DNA from 4 places in the Oceanobacter sp. 3_MG-2023 genome. Region 1 is predicted to be linked to each of the others. Evidence: predicted binding sites of a transcription regulator. Region 1 holds the regulator's gene; each other region holds the start of a gene.
What was found. The regulator sigma-54, encoded in region 1, starts transcription at its own class of promoters, with help from an activator protein. The targets are predictions, from matches to a motif close to TGGCACNNNNNTTGCTNT.

Region 1 (4,216 bases):
AGGCACACTGACCATCGAGTCCGATCGTCTGACACTGATACTGGATGGCAAGGCGCTCAAACAAGCGATTGCCGAAGGTCAACCGGCTCGCTACCAGCAACAGGTCAGCAGCGACAAACCGATCACCAGAGCAACGGCCAAACGTATTGATTTTTACGCCGACCGCAAGGAAATTGCCTTCAAGGGAGACGCCGCCTTGCGTCAGGAAAACAACCTCTTCAGTGGCGAATTGATCCGTTATGACATTGAACAGGAAACCGTCTCAGCCAGTGGCGCAGAAACATCCGGCAGTGGCACTGGCGGCGCTGACGACAACCAGCGTATTCAAGTGATTATCCAACCCCAGCCCAACACGGACGTACAACCATGAAAACGCTCAAGGCTGAACATCTGGCCAAAAGCTATAACGGCCGCGAAGTCGTCAAGGACGTTTCCCTGGCGGTCAGCAGCGGACAAATTGTCGGCTTGCTGGGCCCTAACGGCGCAGGTAAAACCACTTGTTTCTATATGATTGTCAACTTGGTACAAGCCGACAAGGGGCGTGTCAGTATCGATGATGACGATATCAGCCATCTGCCCATGCACGGCCGCGCCCAGAAAGGCATTGGCTATTTGCCACAAGAAGCGTCGATCTTCCGCAAACTCAGCGTCGAAGACAATATCATGGCCATCATGGAAACCCGGTCAGACCTGAACAAACCCCAACGTCAGCAACAGCTGGAACAGCTACTGGATGAATTTCACATTCAGCACATTCGTACCAGCCTCGGCATGGCCCTGTCTGGTGGCGAGCGACGACGGGTCGAAATAGCCCGCGCCCTGGCCGCCGAACCCTCCTTTATTTTGCTGGATGAACCCTTTGCCGGTGTTGATCCGATCTCGGTCGCTGACATTATGGATATCATTCGTCAACTCAAGGCACGTGGCATCGGCGTACTGATTACTGACCACAACGTCCGCGAAACTCTCGCAATTTGTGAAAAAGCCTATATCGTAGGCGGTGGACACATAATTGCCGAAGGCAGCGCTGATGATGTACTCGCCAACGAACAGGTTCGGGCTATCTACCTTGGTCATGACTTCCATCTTTGAATCTTATCGGCTTGCAGGGCTATGATGCCCAGCGCTGTTTCATTCGCCACCATGAAAAGCATTCCCTGTCTCACAGGCTGGCGTATAATGCACAGACCATGCCGACAACCGATGAATAATAACGCTGTATGAAAGCATCGCTTCAGTTAAAAATGGGTCAGCAGCTGACCATGACCCCTCAGCTGCAACAGGCAATTCGACTGCTGCAATTGTCTACCCTCGATCTGCAACAGGAAATCCAGGAAGCCCTGGACTCCAACCCCATGCTGGAATTCGAAGAGTCCGAGCACGACGACTTCCCGGATGCACAGCAAACCAATGCAGATCAGGAAAGGGAAGTCACCGCAACAGCGGCCACGACCGATGCCGACACCCAGGAACTGGGTGAGCAATGGTCTGATGACAAGATGCCAGATGATCTGCCAGTCGATAGCAACTGGGATGATACGTTCCAGACCACGGCCGGGGTTTCCTCAGGCTCTGGCCCGGTTGGCGATGACGACTTTGATTATGACTCCCGTCATGCCACCACAGACGACCTGCAAGATCATCTTGAATGGCAGCTGAACCTGACTCCCATGAGTGACACCGATCGCGAGATCGCCACCATGCTGATCGACGGGGTTGATGACGATGGCTATCTGCACACCACCATCGACGACATACTCGGTTCAATTGACCCGGAACTGGGTGTTGAAGAAGATGAAATCCAGGCCGTCCTCAAACGCTTGCAACAGTTTGACCCCGCCGGTGTTTTTGCCCGCGACCTGCGTGAATGCCTGATTCTTCAGCTCAACCAGCTACCTGCCGAAACACCCTGGCTGGCAGAAGCCAAATTGGTGATCGGCGACTACATCGCCCTGCTGGGCAGTAAAGATTACCCCACCCTGATGCGCAAAACCCGGCTCAAGGAAGAAGACCTCAAAGCCGTCCTGCGTCTGGTTAAAGAACTCAACCCCAAGCCGGGCGCTGATATCAGCTCCGAGCAGTCAGAATACGTCGTACCGGACGTGATTGTTCGTAATATCCGTGATGAATGGCGTGTTGAGCTTAACCCGGATATCGCCCCCAAGCTGCGTGTCAACTCCGACTACGCCTCACTGGTGCGACGTTCCGACAGCAGTGCCGACAACGCCTTCCTCAAAGACCATTTGCAAGAAGCGCGCTGGTTTATCAAAAGCCTGCAAAGCCGCAACGAAACCCTGCTGAAAGTCGCCACCAAAATTGTCGAGTACCAAATCGACTTCTTTGAACAGGGCGAAGAAGCCATGAAACCTCTGGTATTGCATGATATTGCCGATGCCGTTGGTATGCATGAATCAACCATTTCACGGGTCACCACGCAAAAATTCATGCACACACCTCGTGGTATTTTCGAGCTGAAGTATTTCTTCTCCAGCCACGTCAGTACTGACGCCGGTGGCGAATGTTCATCCACCGCCATTCGCGCCATGATCAAAAAACTGATCAGCGAAGAAAATCCGCGTAAACCCCTGAGTGATAACAAAATTGCCATTGTGCTGGGCGACAAGGGCATTCAGGTTGCACGCCGCACGGTGGCCAAATACCGTGAAGCCATGATGATTCCGCCTTCCAATGAGCGGAAACAATTGATCTGACCGATAGCGTCGATCTCTGTTCGATACAAGCGAGCGATAAGGAGCCGTTTATGAGCATCAATATCAGTGGACACCATGTTGAAGTGACCGAAGCCATGGAAGCATACGTCAAGGAAAAACTGGTTCGTCTTGAGCGTCATGTCGACCCGATTACTTCTGGCCAGATCACACTGACCCTGGAAAAAGGCCGACAACAGGCAGAAGCCACCCTGCATGCCAGTGGTGCTGACTTTCACGCCACCTCAACTCACGACGATATGTATGCCGCCATTGATCTGCTGGCCGACAAACTGGACCGTCAACTCCTGAAACACAAAGAAAAACTGATTGCCCGACAGCACGGGCAAGGTTGACCTATGAGCATTGCGATTGCCGATATTCTACTGCCAGAATGCACCCGTACCGACGTCGCCATTACCAGCAAAAAAAAATTGCTGGAGTTTCTTGCCGGACTGATTGCCGAAAAAGTTGACGGCAGCAGTTCGGACGAAGTGTTTGAACGCCTGCTTGGACGTGAACGTCTGGGCAGTACTGGCATTGGTGAAGGCATCGCAATCCCCCATTGTCGTTTACGGCAATGCGAACAAGCCGTCGGCGTGTTACTTCACTTGCAAGAGGCCATCGATTTTGATGCCATTGACCATCAACCGGTTGACCTCGTATTTGCTTTATTAGTCCCTGAAGAAGCAACGGACGATCATCTGCAAATTCTCGCCACACTGGCGCAAAATTTCAGTCAGAATGATTACCGTCAGCAATTGCGTAGTGCCAGCAGCGATCAGGAACTGTACCAACGAGCGTTGGCCAACCACTAACCAGACCAATACGGAGACCGCATCATGCGCCTGGTTGTGATCAGTGGCCGCTCTGGCTCAGGCAAGTCCAGCGCTTTGGCCGTGCTCGAAGATCTCGGTTTTTATTGCATCGACAACCTGCCGGTTGATCTGTTGCCCGCACTGGCGGATTTACCCTACAGCGCCGAAAAACGCGCCAATGTCGCTGTCAGTGTCGATGTGCGTAATTTGCCCGACGCCATGGAACAGCTGACCCAGGTACTGACCTGCTTACCCGGACAGTATCGCCAGGTCGATATTGTATTTCTGGATGCCACCGAAGAAGTCCTGCTACAACGCTTCAGCTCCACCCGTCGCAAACACCCCCTCACCAATGACAATATCTCATTGGCAGAAGCCATCGAGCGCGAAACCGAATTGCTCGAACCTGTTGCCAACCTGGCTGACTTGACGCTGGATACCACCCGCATGTCAGTCCATGAGCTGCGCAGCCTGATCAAGATGCGAGTAGCCGAGAAAGTCACCCCGGATATGGCCATTCTGTTCCAGTCCTTTGGCTTCAAGCAGGGGATTCCTCTGGATGCCGATTTTGTATTTGATGTCCGCAACCTGCCCAACCCCTACTGGCAACATGAATTACGTCCCCTGACCGGACAGGATCAGGCGATTATCGATTTTTTATCCAGCCAGCCGGAAGTCACCGAACTGTTT
Region 2 (4,216 bases), on a different contig from region 1:
CGGGTGTGACGCCGGAAATGGCTGCCGCGGTGAGCAAGATCATGCGACTGCAGGATCTGGTGCTGGTGGCTTCCAAATGTCAGGTGGTCACCCGGTTTCGTAATACCATTGGCTTGCCAGGCCGCATGTCGACACGGTTACAGCCCAATCATCCAACCGATGATCCGGCCGGTGTTGCCGCCTCTGTTCTGGATGGCTTGCTGTATGGCAGTGGTGATGCGGTCATTGGCATCAACCCGGCCAGCGACAATACCGAAGCGGTGATCACCCTGATGAAAATGCTGGATGATGTGATTCAGCATTACGATATTCCTACCCAGAGCTGTGTCCTGACACACGTGACCACCCATATTGAAGCGATAAACCGGGGTGCTCCGGTCGATCTGATTTTCCAGTCCATTGCCGGTACCGAGAAAGCCAACGACAGTTTTGGCATCAATCTGGCTTTACTCAAAGAAGCTTACGCTGCCGGACAAACCCTGGGGCGTGGCAGTGTTGGCCAGAATTGCATGTATTTTGAAACCGGACAGGGCAGTGCCCTGTCCGCCGATGCCAATTTTGGTCTGGACCAACAAACCTGTGAAACCCGTGCCTATGCCGTTGCCCGGGAATTCAAACCGCTGTTGGTGAATACCGTGGTTGGGTTTATTGGCCCTGAATACTTATACAACGGTAAACAGATTATTCGGGCGGGTCTGGAAGATCATTTTTGCGGCAAGCTGATGGGCGTTCCGATGGGTTGCGACATTTGTTACACCAATCACGCGGAAGCTGATCAGGATGATATGGATGCGTTGCTCACCCTGTTCGCCGCCGCTGGCGGTAGCTTTATTATGGGTATTCCTGGTTCGGACGACATCATGCTGAATTATCAGACGACGTCGTTCCATGATGCCTTGTATGCCCGTGAATTATTGGGTCTGAAACCGGCACCGGAGTTTGAAGCCTGGCTGCAGACCATTGGTGTTTTTGATCAACAGAATCATCTGGCGTATGGCAACCAGTCTCTGCCGGCACCGTTTGAACATGTGATCCGGGGAGGTCACTGATATGGCTGATAAACCCGATACCATTCTGGTAGAAAACCCATGGCAGACCTTGCGTGAATACACCGATGCCCGCATTGGTCTCGGCCGGGCCGGAATCAGTTTACCGACCCGGGCACATCTGGAGTTTCAGCTGGCCCATGCCAGAGCCAGGGATGCCGTGCATCTGCCGCTGGGTTTTGTGCAGTTGCAACAGGATCTGGAACAGGTGCTGGCGCAAGCCGGATTGCCGGGGCCGGTCTTGAAGCTGGCCAGTCAGGCCGATGGACGGCCGCAGTATTTACAACGACCCGATTACGGTCGCCAGCTTTCATCAAGTAGCCAGGAAGCACTGACACAGTGGATGGCAGACAGTCCTCCGGCCGCTTTTGATATTGCTGTGGTGGTGGCTGATGGCTTGTCATCATTGGCGGTGCAGCGGCATGCCGCCCCGATGTTGGACTGCTTGCTGACATCACTGGCTGATACTTCATTGAAGGTGGGGCCGGTTGTCATGGTGGAACAAGGGCGAGTAGCCATTGGCGACCCGATTGGTGAAACCCTCAAGGCCAGGATGCTGGTGATGTTGATTGGTGAGCGGCCAGGATTAAGCTCGCCAGACTCGCTGGGCATTTATTTCACGTGGGAGCCTGCCAGCGGCAAGCACGATGCAAATCGTAACTGTATCTCCAATGTGCGCCACGAAGGACTGCGTTATGAAGAGGCGACTCATAAATTGATGTATCTGCTGCTGGAGGCTGACCGCCGGGCGTTGTCCGGGGTGGCCCTGAAAGATGAATCAGACAATGGTCAGCCGTCGCTGGCCAGCAAGTCGGGCAATTTGCTCTTGAAAACCCCCAACACCTAATGACGTTATTTGCTGCTATTTGATGGAGAAACACTATGAATAAACTGCAACTTGTTCTTAAGCGGACACTTTTTTATCCCAGTTTCCTGATGCTTTCTAGTGGCTTTTTCTTGCTGGAATTTCGTGGCCTCACCGCCATTGCTACCGCTGCCGGGTTGGCTCTGGGTTTACACCTGGCGGTGAATGGCTATGACGTCTGGAAAGAGCGTCAGGCGTCCTTATCATCAGAAGGCTGAGCTTCCAGTTTGGCAAGCCGGTTTTCCAGAGTGGCCAGTAGTGCGCGGTATTCTTCCAGAACGCGCTGCTGGGCATCAAATTCTTTTCGTGTGACCAAATCGGCACTACTGAACAGCAACTGCAGCTGGGATGCCATATTCTTGTGCGCTTCTTGTGAGAGGGATGCAAAGGGTGACTGTGCCAGTAACTGTTCGATTTTAAAGCGTATTTCATCTGCATTCATTTTTTGGCTCTCATTGCGTGGGTTGTTGTTGCGCCATTGAGGGGCTTTAAGGGCTTGTTGGCACCAATCTGGAGCCAAGTGTTTTTTAGGGGTGGTAAAAATTGATGCATTTTGTTTATTCGCGCACAAAATTGGAGCAATCAGGATCTCTGGATCCTGAAGATTATATCAGGAAAGCCGCTAATATCGGGGGTTTTCAAAGTTGGCACGGTCACTGCTAACTCTCTCTCACAGAATTACAACGATGCTCAAGGTGCAGTTCCTGGCCCCAAAGCATCGAACATGTTTAATGACTAGCTTCGCTAACCGATGAAGGAAAAAAAACGATGAAAAAACTGTCTCAAGCAATCGTTCTCGCTGGTGCCATGACGGCAGGACTGACTGCTGTTCAAACTGCTCAAGCAGAAATCTCTGCATCTGTTGATCTGGCCAGCATGTACTTGTGGCACGGTCAGGATCTGGGCGGCGGCGCTCCTGTTGTTTCCGGTTCTTTGGATTACAGCCACGAGTCTGGCTTGTACGCTGGTGTTTGGACTTCTTCAGGTGATACCAGCCTGGGTACAGAAACTGACCTGTACATTGGTTATGCTGGTGCCGTTGGTGATCTGGGTTACGACATTGGTTATGCAACTTACCTGTACCCAGAAACAGATGAATACGATCAATTCGACGATTCTGCCAACTTCTCTCTGGGCTTCTCTTACAGCATGGCCAGCATTCGCTTCGATAAAAGCAGCGATTCCGATGCTGATGGTTTCTACTTCGTAGTAGGTGCTGATATTCCTGACACGTCTTTCTCCGCTTCTCTGGGTGGCGAAGTCGATAAAGGCAATGACTTCATGCACCTTGACGTAACTTACGCTTACAACGATACCGTTGCTTTCACTATCTCGAAAATCCTGGATCAGGACATCGAGATGAATGAAGCCGGTCACATCGATGAGTCTGCAAAATACGTTGTGTCTTACAGCCTGCCTATCGAGATGTAAAAAGCATACAATGGCCTGTGCCCTCGCATAGGCCATTCCCATCCCTTTAGCTCAAAAAGGAGTTTTCTATGAAGCTCATTACTGCTGTTGTGAAGCCATTCAAGCTGGACGATGTGCGTGAAGCATTGTCCGAGATCGGCGTACAAGGCATCACTGTTACCGAAGTCAAAGGTTTTGGTCGTCAGAAAGGACACACCGAGTTGTATCGTGGTGCCGAGTATGTGGTTGATTTCCTGCCTAAAGTAAAAATAGAAGTAGCGGTTGATGATGACCTGACTGACAAGGTTATTGAAGCGATCACCAAGGCTGCCAACACTGGCAAAATTGGCGATGGCAAGATTTTTGTTACAACTCTGGAGCAGGTTGTTCGCATTCGTACTGGTGAAACCGGTGCTGACGCGCTCTGATCCTTTTCAGTTCTAACTAATAGATAAAATCTGGCCTGATGCGGGGGGCTTAGAATGGAAAATAATATTTACGAATTGCAGTACGCCATGGATACCTTTTATTTCCTGGTATGTGGCGCGTTGGTTATGTGGATGGCTGCTGGCTTTTCCATGCTGGAAGCAGGTCTGGTTCGTGCCAAAAACACAACTGAAATCCTGACCAAAAACATCGCGTTGTTTGCAATCGCTTGTACCATGTATCTGGTTTGCGGTTATGAATTGATGTACGGCGGTGGTTACTTCCTGGCTGGTATTGCAGATGTCGATACAGCCGCTGTACTGGGTGATTTTGCAGCACGTGAAGACGGTTTCCAGGGTGGTTCAATCTACTCCGGTGCGTCTGACTTCTTTTTCCAGGTTGTGTTCGTAGCTACCGCCATGTCGATTGTATCTGGTGCGGTTGCTGAGCGTATGAAGCTGGGTGCTTT
Region 3 (4,216 bases), on a different contig from region 1:
CCACCCGGTCGTTGCTTTGCAGGTGACGGGCCAGAAAGACGTGACTGCGGCTACTGGTATGCAGGTTACGAATAATCCTGTAACCGTCGAAGGTCATGCCGGGTTCCAGCCCTGGTGGCAGAGCCAGGCGAGACATATCGTGCAGCAGCGATGCCTGCTTGCGATCAGGGAGCGCCGTCACCCGGATTAGCTGGATACTCAGGTTGTCATCGCTGCCGTTATCCAGTGCTTGTCGGGCAATCAGGGTGGCGGCGTGATTCAAATCGTCCGGATATTGGTGGATGGTTGCGCGCAGGTATTCCGGGGTGACATATTCATACACCCCGTCGGTGGCAAGAATAAAGACATCGTTTGCTTGCAGGCTGGTGTGGCGGTAATCAATCTCGACCTGTTCGCTCATGCCAATGGCCCGCGCCAGATAGCTTTTCTCAGACGACTCCCAAAGGCGGTGATCGCTGGTCAGCTGCTCCAGCGTCTGCTCTCTCAAGCGATAGATACGACTGTCACCAACATGGAACACATAGCCATCACACCCACGCAAAACCAGTGCGCTTAGCGTACAAACATAGCCCCGGTTGATATCAAACCGGAAATCACTGCGCTGGTTTTTTAAATACAGGCTGCCATTGATTGCCCGTATCACCTGTTCACCCGAATGTTGTGCCGTCCAGGCTTCCGAGGTTCGGTAATAGTCTTTCAGAAACGTATCAATGGCTGTTTGGCTGGCAATATGGCTGACGTTACTGCTGCTGATGCCATCAGCAATAGCGGCGCTGACGCCCTTGAATGCCAGCAGAGAAGGTGCCGGTGTCACCAGTCCCAGGCTGTCCTGGTTGCTGTTTTTAAGGCCTTTATCGGAATACTGGCCAGCAGCAATGCATAGGTCATGCGCCATGCATGGAGTCCTTTTTATATTAATGGGGACATATATGTCCCCATGAGTATTGCCACCTGATTAAAAGAGAGCCATTACCTCCCTTTTAATCAGAATAGACAATCCGTCGTGAATCAGGAAACCAGAGGGCGTTTTGAACTTGTACGTACGTGGGTGTAATACAGCGGCAAACCAACAAACAGGAAGCCCCCAATCAGATTACCCATCACTGTCGGCAGTTCATTCCAGACCAGATATTGCCCGATGGTGAAATCACCACCCATGATCATGGAAAACGGGAACAAAAACATATTGACGATCGAGTGCTCAAAACCGAGGAAGAAAAACACCATGATCGGCATCCACATGGCGGCTATTTTGCCGGTGACAGACGTCGAAATCATCGCCCCCACAACCCCCATGGAAACCATCCAGTTACACAGCATGGCGCGGATAAAAATGGTAAACCAGCCGTCAACACCATGAGCGGCGTAACCCAGTGTACGGGACTCACCAATGGACGATACCTTGGCCGCCAGAGCACCACCGTCGGTGTTGTAGCCATACGTCAGAACAAAGGAAATCATAAAGGCGACAGCCAGCGCACCACCCAGGTTGCCCAGAAAGACCAAACCCCAGTTACGCAGCAATTGTTTGATATTGCAGCCGGGGCGCTTGTCGATCAACGCCAGCGGAACCAGCGTGAAGACCCCGGTCAGCAAGTCAAATTTCATCAGATAGAGCATGACAAAACCAACAGGAAACATGCTGGCACCCAGGAATGGAGAACCACTTTTCATCGCTACAGTAATGGCAAAAATGGCCGCCAGGGCAAGGGTTGCACCGGCCATAAAGGCGCGTATCAGAGTGTCCTTGGTGGACATGAAGATTTTCTCTTCACCGGCATCGACCATCTTGGTCACAAATTCGGAAGGCGCGAGATAGGACATATCAAATTCCTTGGTTCGGTAGGTATTGCGTTACTGTCGATACCTAATGATTTGGTTCATGTGCCAAAGGGCGACCATGAAGACTCAGATCACGAAGTTGAGTAACTGCTGACGCTTGAACCTACCCGAATAAGGTGTTTTGACATGCTATGGAGCACGACGTGGCACCATCCGCTGGCAAAAAGTCAGGGAAGTACTCAACGTCGTTGTTTTCAGTGCTGTGCATCATCATTGATCCACAGTCTTGGGATCTCCAAGCATCTGGCGTGCCATATATCATAAACTATTGATTTTATTGGACTTATTTAAAAAAATCAGACAAATAATACGTTCACATACCACTGGCAGCACTATTTTTGGATTATTTCAGGGCTTGATTTCCCCCAGGCGCTCCATCTGTGTGCACCAGCAGAATATGCAACTGCTGCAGCCGTGACCACATGGAGTTTGGCCCGGCGGTTATGGCGTCCAGTGGTCTGACTCCTGGGTAGCCGTGCCATCAATCGGTTATCAGTCTGGTCAGGAAAGGAACAGCGCATATCCCGGTACTGCTGGTACTGCTACATGACCGGGTATTGGTCGATGGCCCGGTATTGAGCTTGGTCTTGGTATAAAGAGTTTATTCCAGAGAAGTACTGTCGCCGTCGTTCAGTTGCAGCATGTCGGAGACGCTGATGATATTACGGACGATATCGATAATGCGCTTTTTGTTGTCCATGGCGGACTGGCGAATCTGGCGATACGCTTCTTCTTCGTTGATATTCTGATTTTGCATCAGCAAGCCTTTGGCCTTTTCGATCAGTTTGCGCTCATCCAGAGCCTGACGTGCCTGTCTTAATTCATCTCTCATGGCTTCCAGGTGTTCAGCCTGGCGCTGTACCAACTCGGATATTGAACTGGCCACGTTAGTATTAAATCCGGGCGTCATGGTCAGTTTGACAGGGTCGTTAATGGAATCAGGAAAGGAAGACAACACCGATGTGGGCGGCTCATCGATATCTGTCAGTTCCCGAACATGATTGTCATGCAGCCGAAGATCTTCTTCTGCCTTGGCAATTTTTTGCTGGCAAAGGTGAAACAGATCCGCTTCCAGCTCCTTTTCAATCGCCCGCATATCATCAATCCGATGTGTCGACAGCTCGTACCATACTTCGCTGATTGCGGTTGGCAGGGTGTCGTTATGACTGAAGCGGGCAATCATATTACGCAACTTGTTGAATTCGATGGCAGCCTCACTGCTTTCTGCCTGCCGCCATTGATCAACCGGCATGGCCTTGGCCTGGCTGGAAAAGATATCAAAACAACGTTGCTGGGCATCCTGAAGCGTCTTGATATGTATCTGTTGTTTTTTGGTGAATTCTCCCATGGCAAAACCGATAACGCCCAAGGCTCGTTCCTGACCGGAATATTCCTTGCCTTGCACAAAATTGAACATGGCCACCAGTGCATGGGTGATATCCGGGTCGCTGACACTGCCGGCGGCTTCGAACACCACACTCAGCAAACCGGAAATCGTACGGTTAAAGAGCCGGGTATTCTCATCCGCGGTGAGTTTTTGCGCATTAATCTGAAGCCGTAATGCGGGTAATTCATCCAGACAATGCAATACAAAGGACAAGGACCGGAACAGGCGGGCAGACGAGGGAGAATCACTATCCAGCTCCAGCAACGACAAGGCTTCCCGAAAAACACATTCTGCTTGTTTGGTGGCTTCCAGTTCATCGAGCCGTTGGCGGGCAAAACGTTGGCCATGGGATACCAGATAAATATTCGACAAGCCACGTTCACGTTGCAGCTCATGAATCAGATCCGTGACCCAGGTGACCAACCCGCTGCTCACCAATAATTGTTTCAGAGCACTGATCTCAGCACGTTTAGCCGCCAGCAGAAAGTCTTCACTCGTTAATGTCATCTGGAATCACTGTATGGTTTTGAGCTTGACCCGGAAGAATAACAAGGGCCGCCATGCTTCCACAGTGGTTTGTCCTGCCACCACCGGGAACGGATCGGGCTGGCTGACAAAGTGGCTTAACACTCCCCCGTCAATCCAGTACATCGCCGTTGGGTGCCAACATATCCAGCAATGGCAGGCCTTGCGCCTGTGCCAGCGAGCGGTCATTTACCCGACACAAAGACGCCAGCGGCAGGTGATTGGCGTCATGGCCAAACGGTTCTTCCAGCTGTTGCGCCAAGGCATCCAGACCAAAAAAGGTATACGCCACAATCACAATAAAGACCGGCATCATCCAGCCCAGACTGCCCACCAGCCCGAAAGGCAACAAGTAACAATACAGATACGCCGTCCGATGCGTCAGCAAGGAATAGGCAAAGGGCAACGGAGTGGATGCCAGCCGTTCACTCGCCGCCTGAATCGCCGCCAGACTGGATAAAT
Region 4 (4,216 bases), on a different contig from region 1:
AAGGCCGCATTATTCAGAGTCGGTCGCAGGAAAGCATCATTCACGAGATTGAAGAAATCCGTGACAAGGTACCAGGGTTCACAGGCACCATCTCCGACCTGGGCGGCCCAACCGCCAACATGTATATGCTCAACTGCAAAAGCGAGACGATCCTGAAAAACTGTCGTCGGCTGTCGTGTGTGTATCCCGGTATTTGTAAAAACCTCAAAACCAGCCATAAACCGACCACCGAGTTGTATCGTGCTGCGCGGGCCTTGCCCGGCGTCAAACGTATCGCCATTGCCTCTGGCTTGCGTTACGACCTGGCGGTAGAAGATCCGGAATATGTACGTGAACTGGTGACCCACCACGTGGGTGGCTTGTTAAAAATAGCCCCGGAACATACGGAAAAAAACGTCCTCACCAAAATGATGAAACCGGGGATGGGCACCTACGACAACTTCAAACGCATGTTCGACAAGTTCTCGAAAGAAGCCGGTAAAGAGCAATATCTGGTGCCGTATTTTATTGCTGCCCATCCAGGCACCGAAAACTCAGACATGATGAACCTGGCGCGCTGGCTTAAAAGCCAGAAAATGCGTGTTGATCAGGTGCAGACTTTTTATCCATCACCGATGTCACTGGCCACGGCCATGTACCACTCCGAACGTAACCCGTTGCAACGGATGAGCTACAAAACCGCCAAAATGACCATTCCCCGCGACATTGAACAGCGTCGCTTGCAAAAAGCCTTCTTGCGTTACCACGACGAACGAAACTGGCCGATGCTGCGTGAAGAACTCAAACGTATGGGACGCCATGACCTGATTGGTAAAGGCCCGGATGCCTTGATCCCCGCCGAAGATGCTCCTTCCGGTAGCCGCCAGCGTCCTGGCTACCACGCCAAAGGACGTGGTGTGCAAGGCAAGGCCACCAAAGCACCGGTTGCGCAAAAAGCCGACAGCGGCAATAACAAAGCCCGCTCTCAAGGCGCCGCAGCGAAAAAAGCCAAAGGCGTGGTCAATGGCAAGGCCGCTGGCGCAGGAAAAGGCAGCGCAGGCAAGGCACCATTTGCCAAACGCGTGCGTAAACTGAAATAACCGATGGCGACAGAACGGTAGGGAACAGCGCCGTCCGTGGCCATACCAGTGCCGTTTGTGTTTGTTAGATTGGGTATTGGAGCGGGTATTGGAGTAGATATTGGGGCAGCCATGGAGGGCGTCCCTACGATTCGGGGTGGTATGTAGTGGTCCCATGATTCGGGACACCACGTAGGTGGTGAGATCGCCGCTATAAATGAGGTGCCGGATGACCAGAAAGATGTCGGGAGCTACTTGATGGGCTATTACAACCGACAGCGATCTCACGCATTCAATGGTGGCATTTCGCCCGTTGCAGGCTGAGGAAAAACTCAAAACACTGTCCGGGATTAGTTGACCACTACAAGTAGACCCTAAATAGAGCAATGCTTATCAGTATTGCTCTATTTTAGAGCAATACTTGTCTTTGAGTAGAGTGAAATAGATATGATTAAAATCTAACACTTTGTTTTTAAAGTGGTTTTTGATTTGGCACACTATATGCTTAAATTTTTTTGTTAGTATCTTTGGTGATATCGGACAAGACAATTTAGAATTCAATAGAAAGCTAGGGTTCCGGCTAGGCTGAAAAGTTTAGTGAAGACTGGTCCGAGAGCTTTCGACCTTGATGTTTCAGGGTTACACGGCGGGATAAAAGCCCGGGAGACCGCATGGCGTTATTGCCAAGGGTACTCCATGTGTAACTTTAAAACTGAAAAGGTGACTTCTAATGAAATACTGCTCAAAAAAAGTAACCGTTCTACTATTTTCCCTTCTTGTTTCTGCCAATACCATGGCGGCGGATTCTTTTAAAGTTTGTTGGTCTATTTATGTCGGTTGGATGCCTTGGGCATATGGCGCTCAAGAAGGTATCGTCGAAAAATGGGGCGACAAATACGGTATCGATATTGATGTCGTGCAAATCAACGACTACGTTGAATCTATCAACCAATACACCACAGGCCAGTTCGATGCTTGTACCATGACAAACATGGACGCATTGACGATTCCTGCTGCAGGTGGTGTGGACAGCACGGCGTTAATCGTAGGTGATTTCTCCAACGGCAATGACGCCATCATTCTAAAAGATAAAACCTCTCTTGCAGACATCGAAGGTCAAATAGTTAACCTTGTTGAATTAAGTGTGTCTCACTACTTATTGGCTCGTGGATTAGACACGGTTGGTCTAAAAGAAGCGGATGTGAATGTTGTTAACACATCTGATGCTGACATGGTTTCTGTTTATGGTACTGACGATATTACGGCTGTTGTGACTTGGAACCCTCTAGTAAGTGAAATCCTAGCTCAGCCTAATAGCAACAAGGTGTTTGATTCCTCTCAAATCCCAGGCGAAATTATTGACCTATTGGTGATCAATACTGACACGCTAAACGCGAATCCTAATCTAGGTAAAGCTTTAGTGGGCGCTTGGTATGAAATCATGGAGTTAATGAGTGGCAGCGATAAAGTAGCAATCGATACACGTACTTTCATGGCAGAAGCCTCTGAAACGGATCTTGCTGGTTATGATGCACAGTTAGCAAGCACAGAGATGTTCTACACACCCGAAGCGGCTTTATCTCTAACCAATAGTGAAAAACTTATCGCGACAATGCAAAACGTCGCTGAGTTCTCTTTTGAACATGGCTTGCTAGGCGATGGTGCACCCGGTGCCGGCGTGATTGGTATTGAAACCCCTGCAGGCGTTTTCGGTGACCCAAGCTATATAAAACTTCGCTTTGATCCTACTTATATGGAAATGGCCAAAAACGGTCAGTTATAAGCATTAGCTCATAATCTATTTCCAATACGACCATTGGCGTTACGGTAATAGCGCCAATGGTAAGTGGGAAACACTGAGGAGTAATAGCATGAAAAAACTGATCAATTATAAGCCGACTCGAACCCGTGGGATTTTGCTGGGTTTGCTTCCTTTTCTTCTTTTAATCATCGTTTATATGATGGGATCGGAAGCAAGGTTGGCGGTTAATTCCAATGACAAATTGTTACCAGCGTTCAGTCAAATGGGAGATGCCATGTACAGAATGGCATTTGAGCCCAGTAAACGAACTGGGGAGCTCATTTTCTGGAAAGACACATTAAGCAGTTTGATTCGCCTGGCGTCAGGTGTTGCGATAGCGGCGGTAATCGGTTTGCTGGTAGGCCTGTTAACAGGGGCTTTACCTCTAGTCTCTGCTGGTTTTTCTCCTCTTTTAACTGTGATTTCGTTAGTACCACCTCTGGCTCTCTTACCGATTTTATTCATCGTCGTGGGATTAGGGGAAATGTCTAAAGTTGTTCTGATTGCCGTGGGGATAACGCCCTTTATCGCCCGGGATATTCAGCGAAGAACACAAGAGATTCCCAGCGAACAGCTGGTGAAAGCGCAAACGTTAGGTGCGAGTACTCTCCAAATTTTAATCCGTGTTCTCTTGCCACAAGTGATGCCGAAATTGATCGATGCGGTGCGTTTGTCATTAGGATCTGGTTGGCTGTTTTTGATTGCTGCTGAAGCCATCGCGTCAACGGACGGCTTAGGTTATCGAATTTTCTTAGTACGACGTTACTTATCTATGGATGTCATTTTACCTTATGTGGCGTGGATTACTTTATTGGCATTTTTGTTTGATTACTTACTGGGACTAGTGAATAAAAAACTCTTTCCTTGGAGTCAGGAGGCGAAATCATGAGCCAAATTAATACTCAGATTAATCCGATTATTCAAGCAAAGAAAATCGGTAAAAAATATGGAAAAGATGTCATTCTAGAACGCGTTGATGTGACGGTTCAAGAAGGTGAGTTTATTACGTTAGTCGGCGCGTCTGGTTGCGGTAAAAGTACGTTTTTGAAAATGATTTTAGGTATTGAAGATCCAAGTTCAGGTGAATTGTTGATGGATGGAAAATCGATACCTAATGAGCCAGGTCCAGATCGTGGCATCGTATTTCAGCAATATTCTGTGTTTCCTCATATGACCGTTTTGGAAAATGTGATCGCTGCTAAAGGTTTCCAAAAGTCTTCTTTAACGGGCTACTTGTTCGGTAAAGAAAAGAGCCAAGCGAAGCAAGAAGCAACAGAAATGTTAGAAAAAGTCGGTTTAGATCATGCGTTACATCGTTATCCCGATGAACTGTCTGGCGGTATGAGGCAGCGTCTTG

Region 2: the regulator sigma-54 is predicted to act here: its motif matches at 2,557-2,574, upstream of Q8W32_RS14380 (TorF family putative porin).
Region 3: the regulator sigma-54 is predicted to act here: its motif matches at 2,079-2,096, upstream of Q8W32_RS08240 (formate/nitrite transporter family protein).
Region 4: the regulator sigma-54 is predicted to act here: its motif matches at 1,549-1,566, upstream of Q8W32_RS05635 (putative urea ABC transporter substrate-binding protein).

Annotation. Positions count from the first base shown of each region.
Region 1 covers NZ_JAUYVX010000005.1:148,663-152,878, forward strand. The annotation lists gene lptA (lipopolysaccharide transport periplasmic protein LptA) at 1-370, shown strand, start outside; gene lptB (LPS export ABC transporter ATP-binding protein) at 367-1,092, shown strand; gene Q8W32_RS06495 (RNA polymerase factor sigma-54) at 1,221-2,711, shown strand; gene hpf (ribosome hibernation-promoting factor, HPF/YfiA family) at 2,762-3,064, shown strand; gene ptsN (PTS IIA-like nitrogen regulatory protein PtsN) at 3,068-3,526, shown strand; gene rapZ (RNase adapter RapZ) at 3,551-4,216, shown strand, end outside.
Region 2 covers NZ_JAUYVX010000016.1:36,031-40,246, reverse strand. The annotation lists gene Q8W32_RS14400 (ethanolamine ammonia-lyase subunit EutB) at 1-1,049, shown strand, start outside; gene eutC (ethanolamine ammonia-lyase subunit EutC) at 1,051-1,893, shown strand; gene Q8W32_RS14390 (hypothetical protein) at 1,929-2,129, shown strand; gene Q8W32_RS14385 (accessory factor UbiK family protein) at 2,102-2,353, opposite strand; gene Q8W32_RS14380 (TorF family putative porin) at 2,680-3,342, shown strand; gene glnK (P-II family nitrogen regulator) at 3,411-3,749, shown strand; gene Q8W32_RS14370 (ammonium transporter) at 3,804-4,216, shown strand, end outside.
Region 3 covers NZ_JAUYVX010000007.1:49,886-54,101, reverse strand. The annotation lists gene Q8W32_RS08245 (bifunctional protein-serine/threonine kinase/phosphatase) at 1-895, opposite strand, end outside; gene Q8W32_RS08240 (formate/nitrite transporter family protein) at 1,009-1,824, opposite strand; gene Q8W32_RS08235 (nitrate regulatory protein) at 2,444-3,736, opposite strand; gene Q8W32_RS08230 (bestrophin family protein) at 3,867-4,216, opposite strand, start outside.
Region 4 covers NZ_JAUYVX010000004.1:223,279-227,494, forward strand. The annotation lists gene Q8W32_RS05630 (YgiQ family radical SAM protein) at 1-1,079, shown strand, start outside; guanidine-I (ykkC/yxkD leader) riboswitch at 1,616-1,726, shown strand; gene Q8W32_RS05635 (putative urea ABC transporter substrate-binding protein) at 1,789-2,841, shown strand; gene Q8W32_RS05640 (ABC transporter permease) at 2,930-3,748, shown strand; gene Q8W32_RS05645 (ABC transporter ATP-binding protein) at 3,745-4,216, shown strand, end outside.